DNA from 3 places in the Paenibacillus sp. J2R1T-4 genome. Region 3 is predicted to be linked to each of the others. Evidence: riboswitches for the same ligand, from Rfam matches in the RefSeq annotation. Region 3 holds a riboswitch; each other region holds the start of a gene.
What was found. A riboswitch is a leader RNA that binds a small molecule or an ion and turns the genes downstream of it on or off. The one in region 3 is predicted to bind cyclic di-AMP.

Region 1 (3,277 bases), on a different contig from region 3:
CTCTGACCATAGCACCGCCAATTTGCCCTCCGACTTTCCCAACAGATTCTGTTGTAAGATGACCGTTATCACCCTGGGTAAGCGGTACACCAAGTGACTTGGCTACCTCATATTTAACCTGATCAGGATGATTAGGATCAACCGCATATCCTTGCTCTTTCATAACCTCAACTTTGAAAGCATCCAGTCGATTCGAACGGTTTCGTCTTCGCGACATAATATTCACCTCATTTGTATTGTTCCCTTGTGTTGTTGATGCAATGTGTTGTTTTCAGATCCATATTGTTCCATATTCACTGATTTTCCATATAAAAAATTAACGCAATGCTTCAAAACACGGTATAATGGGTAAGAGATGTGTGGTCTTTATGGATATGGAGTTTGTCATATAGAGAAAGAATCATGGAGAAGGAGATTGTTACATGAATATTGCTTTTTTTCTAGTCCCCAAACTTGAAGTGATTTGTTTAACTACTCAATCAACACTTCGTCAGGCTTTGGAGCGGATGGAATATCACCGTTACACAGCCGTTCCCATTCTTAGTGAAGAAGGCAAGTATGTAGGCACGATTACTGAAGGAGATTTACTTTGGTTCCTAAAGAATAACGAAGACGTGTCATTCGACAACGCTCATCGTGTACAACTATCTGAAATTCCAATGCGAGTCCATAATATGCCGGTTCACATTAATGCGAACATGAGTGATTTGATCTCCAAAGCCAAGCTGCAGAATTTCGTTCCTGTTGTTGATGACATGGACCGCTTTATCGGTATCGTTCGCCGCAGCGACATTATCGAATATTGTGCCCAACAAGTATTTCAATTAACGGGCGAGAATGCGATTGTATAATGGAAAGTTAAAGGAACACCGCTTATCCGAATGGATAGGCGGTGTTTTTTGTTGACAATTATAGTGCTCCTTTGCGGCTGAATTCAGTTTTGCGCGTAGGAGAGCAGGAAGATGGGCTCCAATCGCTGTTGCATTTGAATTCTGATGAATTATTTTAAGTGGTGAGAATTCAAGTGCAAAGGCGACCGCTAACGCTTTTCCGCTCCATCTTCCTGCTCTTTTCTGTTCAACGTTTCATTAATCCCAAAAACTAATAAATTCTATAAAAAAAAACCGCAGACAAAAGTCAGCGGTTCTAACTAAAATGGATTATCCTATCCTGTAAATTCTTGTACCCATTCGCCGTTGTAGTAAGCAACACCGATCTTCGTGAAGTTCGGGCTCAAAATATTTTGACGATGTCCGGGGCTGTTCATCCAGGCTGTCATTACTTCTTGAGGGTTGCGTTGACCTTTAGCAATGTTCTCACCAGCATAACGGTAAGAGATATTATAAGATTTCATCATATCAAACGGTGAACCAAAAGTTGGTGAAGTATGATCAAAATAGTTATTGTTGTACATATCTTTGGCTTTGTCTAACGCCATCCGAGTCAATTCAGCATCACTGGTTACTGGCTTCAGTCCTGCTTTGGCACGCTCTTGATTCACAAGTGAAATCACTTGATTGGCATAGGAGCTCTCTGTTCCAGTTGATTGGTCAGGCTGTGTAGGTTGAACAGGTGCTGGCTTAACTGGTGCAGGTTTTACCGGTGTAGGAGTTGGTGTTACAGGCGTTGGCTTAACTGGCGCCGGAGTTGGAGCTACCGGTGCTGGTGTCGGCGTTGGAGTTACTGGCGCTGGTGTTACAGGCGTTGGAGCTACAGGTTTCGGCTCAGGCGTTCCAGTTGGCAATTGCAGCTGTAAGCCTGGGAAGCATTGTTGCAGCTTCGAAAAGTCAAATTTACCATTCAGTAAATCCGCCAAGTTACCTTGTTGCACGCTGTAGTAAACCTTAACGTTGTTGCTATTGTTAGGCAATTCGGTTAGTGGCGCTGCTGACGCTGCACCTGCTCCGAATGTGCCTCCGATTACGCTAAGTGCAAGTACTCCTGCTAGAATCTGTTTGTTCATTTTCTTCAAAACGATCCACTCTCCCTTTCGGCCTGCGAGGTTAGCTGTCGGATTCGGATCAAAGAGTTAACCCGGCCGCTTTGATGCGGCTTCACCCCAAAGTTGGTTCCCCCGTGCTTATTAGCTTCGGCCTAGTTTGTTTGGTGCCTGTTCATTGTAGCATGCATCTATTCAATAATTCATGCCGCAATTTATGGCAACTGAACAGGAAAGTGGAATTTTCGGTATTATCGATACATCTTGATGAAATCTACGGCTTTACGAATATCAACTTCAGGTTGATCGCCAACTTCACGTTCGATCGTCAAATAACCTGTGTAGCCGATGTCTTGGATTGCTTGAAAATAAGCTTTGAAATCTACTTTACCTTCGCCAAGGGGAACTTCACGGAAGATCTCTCCAGAGCTGACCATCTTCGCAATTTTACCATGATCCATCGGCTCATAGCCCAAAGAACCATACACCTCGCGAGGATCTACTTCTTTATAACGGATGCCATCCTTCACGTGGGTGTGTACAATGTAATCTTTCAATATATGAAGTCCGCGTACCGGATCATCGCCTGTTACCATTACCATGTTGGCTGGGTCGAAGTTAACGGAAACGCCTTTGCTGCTAAGTGTATCGAGGAATCCTTTAAGATGATCAGCCGTCTCAGGACCTGTCTCGATTGCAAAAAATCCGCCCATGCTGCTGGCATATTGGCTAAGCTCTTCGCAGGATTGCTGCATAGCTGCGTATGTGGCGCCATTCTTATCATCCGGCACAATCCCGATATGTGTAGTAACAATATTCGTTCCTAACTCCTTGGCCAGATCCAGTATACGCTTGGATTTCTCAATCTTCGCAGGATTTGCTCCGACATCTTGGAAGCCATGTCCACCTAAGTCACCGCATAAAGCAGAGATTTCAAGACCAAGGGAGTCTATGTAGGATTTCAATTCACGACGCTGAGCGGGTGATAAGTTTGCTGGGTCCATCTCTCCGCTTACCGCATAGATCTGTACACCTTCTGCTCCTACTTCTTTCGCTTTCAACAGCCCGGCTCTAACTCCTATACCAAAGCTATCTACGATAACACCTATTTTATTAGTTAATTTCATTTCTAACAAACATCCTCTCTATTTGAAAGATTCCCAAGGAATGGGTTGCATACGTAGTGATTGTACTTTTGTATCATGGGCTGTGTCAATATCAACAAAGGCAACCTTCCTCGTAACAGAGAAATGGCTGCCTTTTGTCGGAGTTATTAGATTGTTACTGCTGGTGTTGGATCGTTCTGTTCAGAATGATCCTTTTTGCGGAAATTCACAA
Region 2 (3,277 bases), on a different contig from region 3:
TTGCTAAGGAAGGACATGTCATTGGAAATCACTCTTATAATCATCCGCTCTTTACCAAGTTGTCCTTATTGGCTTTTCAGCAACAGATTAATCAAACGACCCGGATTCTGAGCGGGCAAATTGGATACAGCCCTAAGCTGATTCGACCGCCATATGGAGCAATATCAGAGGAACAGCTGAAATGGACCGGCGACCATCGATATATGATCGTGAACTGGAATGTAGATTCCTTAGACTGGAAAGGGTTATCCGCGGAGCAAGTTTCTCATAATATATTAAGCACGGTCAAATCCGGGGCAATTGTTCTGCAGCATTCAGCAGGCGGAGACAATCAGGATTTATCTGGAACGGTAGGAGCGTTATCAACGATTATCCAGAAATTAAAAGCAGACGGCTACGAATTCGTAACCGTCCCTCAATTATTGAATATACCTAAGCAGTTATAAAGAACAAGGGTCAGTTCAAAACGTAGATCTCTACATTTTGAATGCCAAAACCTTTGACATAATCTCTAGACCCAGGAATGAAGATATCAATTCGATTACCCTTAATGGCTCCACCAATATCTGTCGCTTTTGCCATAAGTGTCTGCGGTAGACCGTCAAAACTATGTCCTCTGACCAGAACCGTTGTGCCAAGCGGGATGACGGATGGGTCAACTGCTATCGTACCAAGCTTAAGCGCATTGCCAAAATAATCTACTGCGCCATAATTGCCGTTCTCTTCCGTTGCGCTGGAATAGGCGGATGCCTTGGCTTGAATAACCTTTTTATAGGAAACGGGTTTCCCGTTGCTATCCTGAACGGTCTTGTTTTGCGTATCCGCTGTAGGTGCTGATTGAGGCGCTGCCGCCTGTTTCGAGGCTGTAGCAGGCTTAGTTACAGCTTTGGCTTTGTTCACAATTGCAGCTTTTGGAGTGGCTGCGGGAGCAGGTGTAGGCTGAGGCGCTGGGACTGCAGCGGGTTCTGCTGATTGTGCTGGCGGAACATCAGCGGTTACGAATAGTGCTTGCTCCAAAAGCTCTAATCTCAGATTAGGACGCTGCAAATCCCAACCTGCTTGAGAATCGAACGTGATCGGTACAGCAGGGGCAATTGGCTCCCAATTGTTAATCTGTTCCGTTTCTTTAACGGTTGGAGCAATAGAGATGAGTTCTTCCGGAAGCAGCTTGATTACATTTTCCGCAAAGACGGTTGTCCCGCCAATACAGAAGGCTCCTAACGCTACAGTAGCTAACGTTCGGGTGACAAATTTGGATTTCAAGGTACATCGCTCCTTTTGTAAATAGGCCTACGAGGTTAGTTGTCGGGTTTGGGCTGAGGATACAACCCTTCGTTGCTTGAAGTAACGATTCACCCCATCGGACTTGATGAACAGAAGTCCGCAATAAATCATCCCCCGCACTGTCGCAATCAAGCTGATTGGATGGACAGTTTCGGCCGTGCATAAACAAAAGAGTAACATACCTATCCGATCGGATAAATGCCCAAAATATGGGTACCTCTATTGAAAACGTTTCCTACCTACTAATAATTTCCTTCGCAGAAGGCTCCGTAAGCTTATATCCAACGTTGCGAACAGTCATGATATATTCAGGATTTCGAGCATTTTTTTCCATTTTATCGCGCAAATGACTAATGTGAACATCTACGATTCGGGTGTCCCCGAGAAAGTGATAATCCCATACCCCGTGCAACAATTGCTGACGACTGAGCACTTTTCCTCGATGTTTGCAGAGAAAGACGAGCAGCTCGAATTCCTTTGGCGTTAACTCGACAGGATTACCGTGCATATTCACTTCACGTTGATCAGGAACAATTTCGATTGGACCGATTTGCAGTTTATCTTCCGTAAGAGAAGGCAAGGTACTCAATCTGCGAAGAATGGCTTGAATGCGGGAAATAAGCTCCTGCGGGCTGAATGGTTTGGTCATATAGTCGTCTGCGCCATTATCCAAGCCTTGTATTTTGTCAGACAAATCCTGCATAGCGGTTAACATAATGATCGGTACCCGGTTATCCTGGCTGCGCAGCTTACGGCATACTTGAATACCATCCAGCTTGGGGAGCATCAGATCCAATACGATCAGGTCCGGACGGAATTTAGAAAGCACTTCAAAGACGGCCTCACCATCATACACACATTGCACATCATAGCCAACAAGCTTCAAATTGTATTCTATCAAAGTGGAGATTGAGGGTTCATCATCAACAACTAGTATCCGTTTTTTTGTCATCATCTAGGTCTCCTTTTCGATCATAGTCGGTTAACAATACATTCATTATGGCGCAAGTATATAAGGAGAATTTGCATCCTTTGTAAAGTGGATGTTAAAATGTTCGATGAGGTGAAGGATTTGGCTTTTCATATTGTGCTTGTGGAGCCGGAAATTCCGGCGAATACCGGGAACATCGCTAGAACTTGCGCGGCGACTGGGACTCATCTGCATTTGGTGAGACCGTTAGGATTTGATACCGATGACCGGACTTTAAAACGTGCAGGGCTAGATTACTGGCATGCTGTAAACGTAGCTTATTACGATTCATTCCAGGAACTGCAGGCGCAGTACAGCACTAGCAGATATTTCTATGCCACTACTAAGGCAGCTCGACTGTATACACAATTTGAATACAAAGACGGAGATATGTTTGTGTTTGGCAAGGAAACGAAGGGCCTTCCTCCCGAGTTGGTGCAAGCCAATCGAGATACGTGTATTCGGATGCCTATGACGGATGCCGTGCGCTCTCTGAATCTATCCAATTCGGCGGCCATTGTGTTATTCGAAGGTTTAAGGCAAAATCAATTCCTTGGACTAAGCTAAAAGGCATCGAACTTGCAAATATTGCGACCCCATGGCATGAAATAAGCAGGATTTTCCGAACAAATAGCGAATATAGTAGGACGAACATGATCTGCGTTTTTTCGTTACATTTGTCGGAGGGGGAACTTTGATGAGGCCAGCTGGCGTCGTCCGTAAGGTTGATCAACTGGGCAGAATTGTATTGCCTAAGTCGCTCAGAAAGCGTTACAGAATGAATGAAGGAGATCCTGTAGAAATTTTGGTAGCCGGTGATCAAATATTGCTTGAGCGTTTTCGGCCAAAATGTGTTTTTTGCGGGGAAATGAATGAAGTAACGGAATATAAAGAAAAGCATATCTGCCAAGGATGCTTAGGGGAAATGACGCAAATACGGGCATAATCTCCAAGGATTTCCCGGTGGCGTGCATCGTTAGCATCCAGAGCAGTCTTAATACAGAAATGATTGTGCGCAAGAGA
Region 3 (3,277 bases):
TGAATGGGTCCATCGCGAGATTGTTCACTTCCTATAAATAGGCTATATCTACATTGTGTCCCATCAGAATGAATAATAGGACTGGGATTGCTCGATCAAATAATGGCGTGATAAGGGAGAACGATCCGTCTCTTGAATGGCGCTGTATTCCGGATTCTGGATCTGCCAAGCAAGATGGAACAAAGCAGATTGAGCCAACTGACACCGTTCTGCGCCCCAGCTCATTTCCTTGTCTCTAATATGAAGAAGGCATTCTGACAAGCATAACCCCTTCAGATCGACGAATACCCCGCCCCATCGAACGAGATTAATCGGGCTGCTGCCCTCAGGCAGAACACATTCTCCCCAACCATTAACACCGCCGCTAGTTATTTTTAACATACAGCTTTTATATTCAAATAGAAAGAGTTCCATGGTGCTAATTCTGCGGATGGAAGGGGTTTGATGAATAAAATGGATGTTAGCGATAGGATCCAGATAGGGATCAACAGATTCTGCAAGCATTCCTTAGTCACACTCCTAGTCCGATTTAAGGTCATATGAATTCATATAAACATAATCAACAAACATGAAGCAGGGTCAAGAAATTGTAAATTAATGTGAATCTTACGCTCAGGGATAAGCAAAGTAAAACCTCAATGAAGGTGATACAGAGTCAATTTCGGGATAATTTGCGGAATGAAAGCGAAATCAATTCGGAATGGCTTTGAATATAAGGCGGTTCCTTGCGATTGCTAGTTATTTCATAAAAGGAATAATATCAGGAGAAATAGAGACTTATATAGAGAATTACGGAGATAAATGGGTGTATGGTCCCTATAAAAGTCTGGAATGGTTTATTTTCAAAATCAGCTATTCTTTACACTGGAACGGCTCAGGCGTATGATACGTCTCATGATTCATAGCGAAAGTTTTATTGTGAATCGCTGAAATTCCTGCACGTCAGGAATACGGGGGAACCAATATAAGCGATGTCTGGACGGTGTGAGAGCCGTTATAGGCATGGCATGGGGTGAATCTCGAGGGACAAGGAACCATGAATCCTGTAACTCGAGTAGGGCGACTCTCACCGTCCGAATCCGACAGCTAACCTCGTAAGCAGATGTAGAGAGGATGATGAAGCTTGTGATCGGCTAATGCGACCACGGGGCTTACGCCTCTGTGGTTTTTTGGTGTGAAGTTAATTGAAGTAAATGAAGTGAAATGAATGAATCGCTGAGTCCTTGAATGGAAAAGGAACGGGGGAACCAACAGGTAGCCTGAGCTCGTATCGCAGCAAGATCGTGCAGAGTGAACGTGCTCCCAGGGGTGAATCTCAAGCATGAAAGCAGCCTTTAGTGATAGGTTCGCTTCCTAGATGAGTAGGGCAACTCTCAAGCCCGAATCCGACAGCTAACCTCGTAAGCGTATTGAGAGAGGAAACGATTGTCGTGGCAAGGCACGGTCTGTTTGGCTGTGCATGAATGAAGCCGCGAGAAGAGTTCACCTCTTCCGCAGGCTTCTTTTTTGTTGCCTTAAAAGTGTACAGGAGGAAACTAAGAATGGGATCACAGACGGAAAGAATACTCATTTCTGCACCGAACAAAGCGGGAGAAGTATTTGTACGTGAAGTAATGCGAATGAAGCTTCCATTTGCTCTATTGGTCAACAATAAAGCCGAAAGGGATAAATATAAGGAAATTGGGGCAAAAGATTGGATATTGCTGGACACAATTGACCAATCGACCTGGAGTCTTCCTGATTTTCCTGTCGGGAAAGTGTTCCTCTTCGAAACAAGCCAAACCTTGTGCTGTCGGTATATCCAGATATGTCGGACATGGACTGCGAAGCCAATCTATGTGATTACACTGGAGAGTCGTCCTCGGCTTATATACAAAGGGCTAGGAGCAACTTATGTCATTCATACGCATAGTAATGAGGTTTCATTTCTGACAGAAACGCTGTAGGGCATGAAGGAAATGAAGGAGTCGCTGAGTAATAGCGTCCCTTGGGAGGAGTTTTGTTAGCGATGGGGATTATACAAATGGGTATTGTCATTGTGTTGCTTGTTCTGCTTGTTAAGCCGCTCGGATCTTATCTGTTCCATGTGTTCTCGAATGAGACGAACCGAACGGACCGCTGGTTCAACTGGTTGGAGAGACCGATCTATTCAATCATTGGACTCAGAGAACGTAAGGGCATGACATGGAAGACATACGCAATTAGTTTCATAGGCATGAACATTGTTTTGATGGTGGTTAGTTATCTTATTCTCAGGCTGCAAGGGAACCTGCCTCTCAATCCGAATGGAATTGCCGGTATGGGAAACTCGCTTACGTTCAATACGGTGATCAGCTTTATGACCAACACGAATCTTCAGCATTATAGCGGGGAAACGGGCTTGTCTTATTTCTCGCAGATCGCGGTCATAACGATGATGATGTTTACTTCTGCTGCTACAGGCTTGTGTGTTGCGATCGCTTTTATTAGAGGAATCACCAACAAGGGACATACAATAGGGAATTTCTTCGAGGATTTCGTGAAGGCTCATACAAGGGTGTTTCTTCCGCTGGCTTTTGTCGTGACAATTGCTTTAGTTGCCCTGCAAGTCCCGCAAACGTTGAAACCTACCTTGTCAGCAACGACTCTGGAAGGCGCGGTGCAACAAATTGCTATAGGGCCGGTAGCGTCACTCGAATCGATCAAACATTTGGGTACGAACGGGGGAGGTTTCTTCGGAGCGAACTCCGCTCATCCCTATGAGAATCCGAATCCGATTACGAATGTCATTGAGATTTTATCCATGTGGTGTTTGGCTGCTGCGCTTCCTTATACATTCGGAATGTTCGCTAAGAACCGCAAGCAGGGCTGGGTTATTTTCTCGGCGATGATGATTCTGTTCATTGGGTTCTTATCACTTAACTATGCCGCAGAATCGAGCGGGAATCCAGTTATGAACCGGCTAGGTATAGACGCATCGCAAGGCAGTATGGAAGGCAAAGAAGTCCGCTTCGGCATCGCCCAGTCCGCACTATTTACAACGGTAACTACTGCAGCGACTACAGGAACAGTCAATAATATGCATGATACCTTGACTCCGCTTGGCAGTATCACTCCTTTTGCATTAATGATGCTTAACTGTGTATTTGGGGGTAAAGGCGTCGGCCTAGTCAATATGCTCATGTATGCGATTCTAGCCGTATTCCTGGCTGGATTGATGGTTGGTCGGACACCCGAATTTCTCGGTAGGAAGATCGAAGCACGCGAGATGAAGCTGATTGCAGCAGCTATTCTGGTC

Region 1: linked by a shared signal. The riboswitch ahead of AC58QD_RS05845 (CAP domain-containing protein) and the one ahead of AC58QD_RS23840 (hypothetical protein) in region 3 are both predicted to bind cyclic di-AMP.
Region 2: linked by a shared signal. The riboswitch ahead of AC58QD_RS22745 (3D domain-containing protein) and the one ahead of AC58QD_RS23840 (hypothetical protein) in region 3 are both predicted to bind cyclic di-AMP.

Annotation. Positions count from the first base shown of each region.
Region 1 covers NZ_JCAUBA010000002.1:480,583-483,859, reverse strand. The annotation lists gene AC58QD_RS05855 (alpha/beta-type small acid-soluble spore protein) at 1-217, opposite strand, end outside; gene AC58QD_RS05850 (CBS domain-containing protein) at 423-851, shown strand; gene AC58QD_RS05845 (CAP domain-containing protein) at 1,166-1,972, opposite strand; cyclic di-AMP (ydaO/yuaA leader) riboswitch at 1,979-2,105, opposite strand; gene AC58QD_RS05840 (sugar phosphate isomerase/epimerase family protein) at 2,191-3,066, opposite strand; gene AC58QD_RS05835 (YhgE/Pip family protein) at 3,213-3,277, opposite strand, start outside.
Region 2 covers NZ_JCAUBA010000015.1:98,019-101,295, reverse strand. The annotation lists gene AC58QD_RS22750 (polysaccharide deacetylase family protein) at 1-446, shown strand, start outside; gene AC58QD_RS22745 (3D domain-containing protein) at 457-1,263, opposite strand; cyclic di-AMP (ydaO/yuaA leader) riboswitch at 1,271-1,451, opposite strand; gene AC58QD_RS22740 (response regulator) at 1,520-2,236, opposite strand; gene trmL (tRNA (uridine(34)/cytosine(34)/5-carboxymethylaminomethyluridine(34)-2'-O)-methyltransferase TrmL) at 2,357-2,821, shown strand; gene AC58QD_RS22730 (AbrB/MazE/SpoVT family DNA-binding domain-containing protein) at 2,952-3,200, shown strand.
Region 3 covers NZ_JCAUBA010000017.1:29,597-32,873, forward strand. The annotation lists gene AC58QD_RS23830 (histidine kinase) at 1-13, opposite strand, end outside; gene AC58QD_RS23835 (hypothetical protein) at 64-504, opposite strand; cyclic di-AMP (ydaO/yuaA leader) riboswitch at 915-1,117, shown strand; cyclic di-AMP (ydaO/yuaA leader) riboswitch at 1,204-1,423, shown strand; gene AC58QD_RS23840 (hypothetical protein) at 1,542-1,946, shown strand; gene kdpA (potassium-transporting ATPase subunit KdpA) at 2,009-3,277, shown strand, end outside.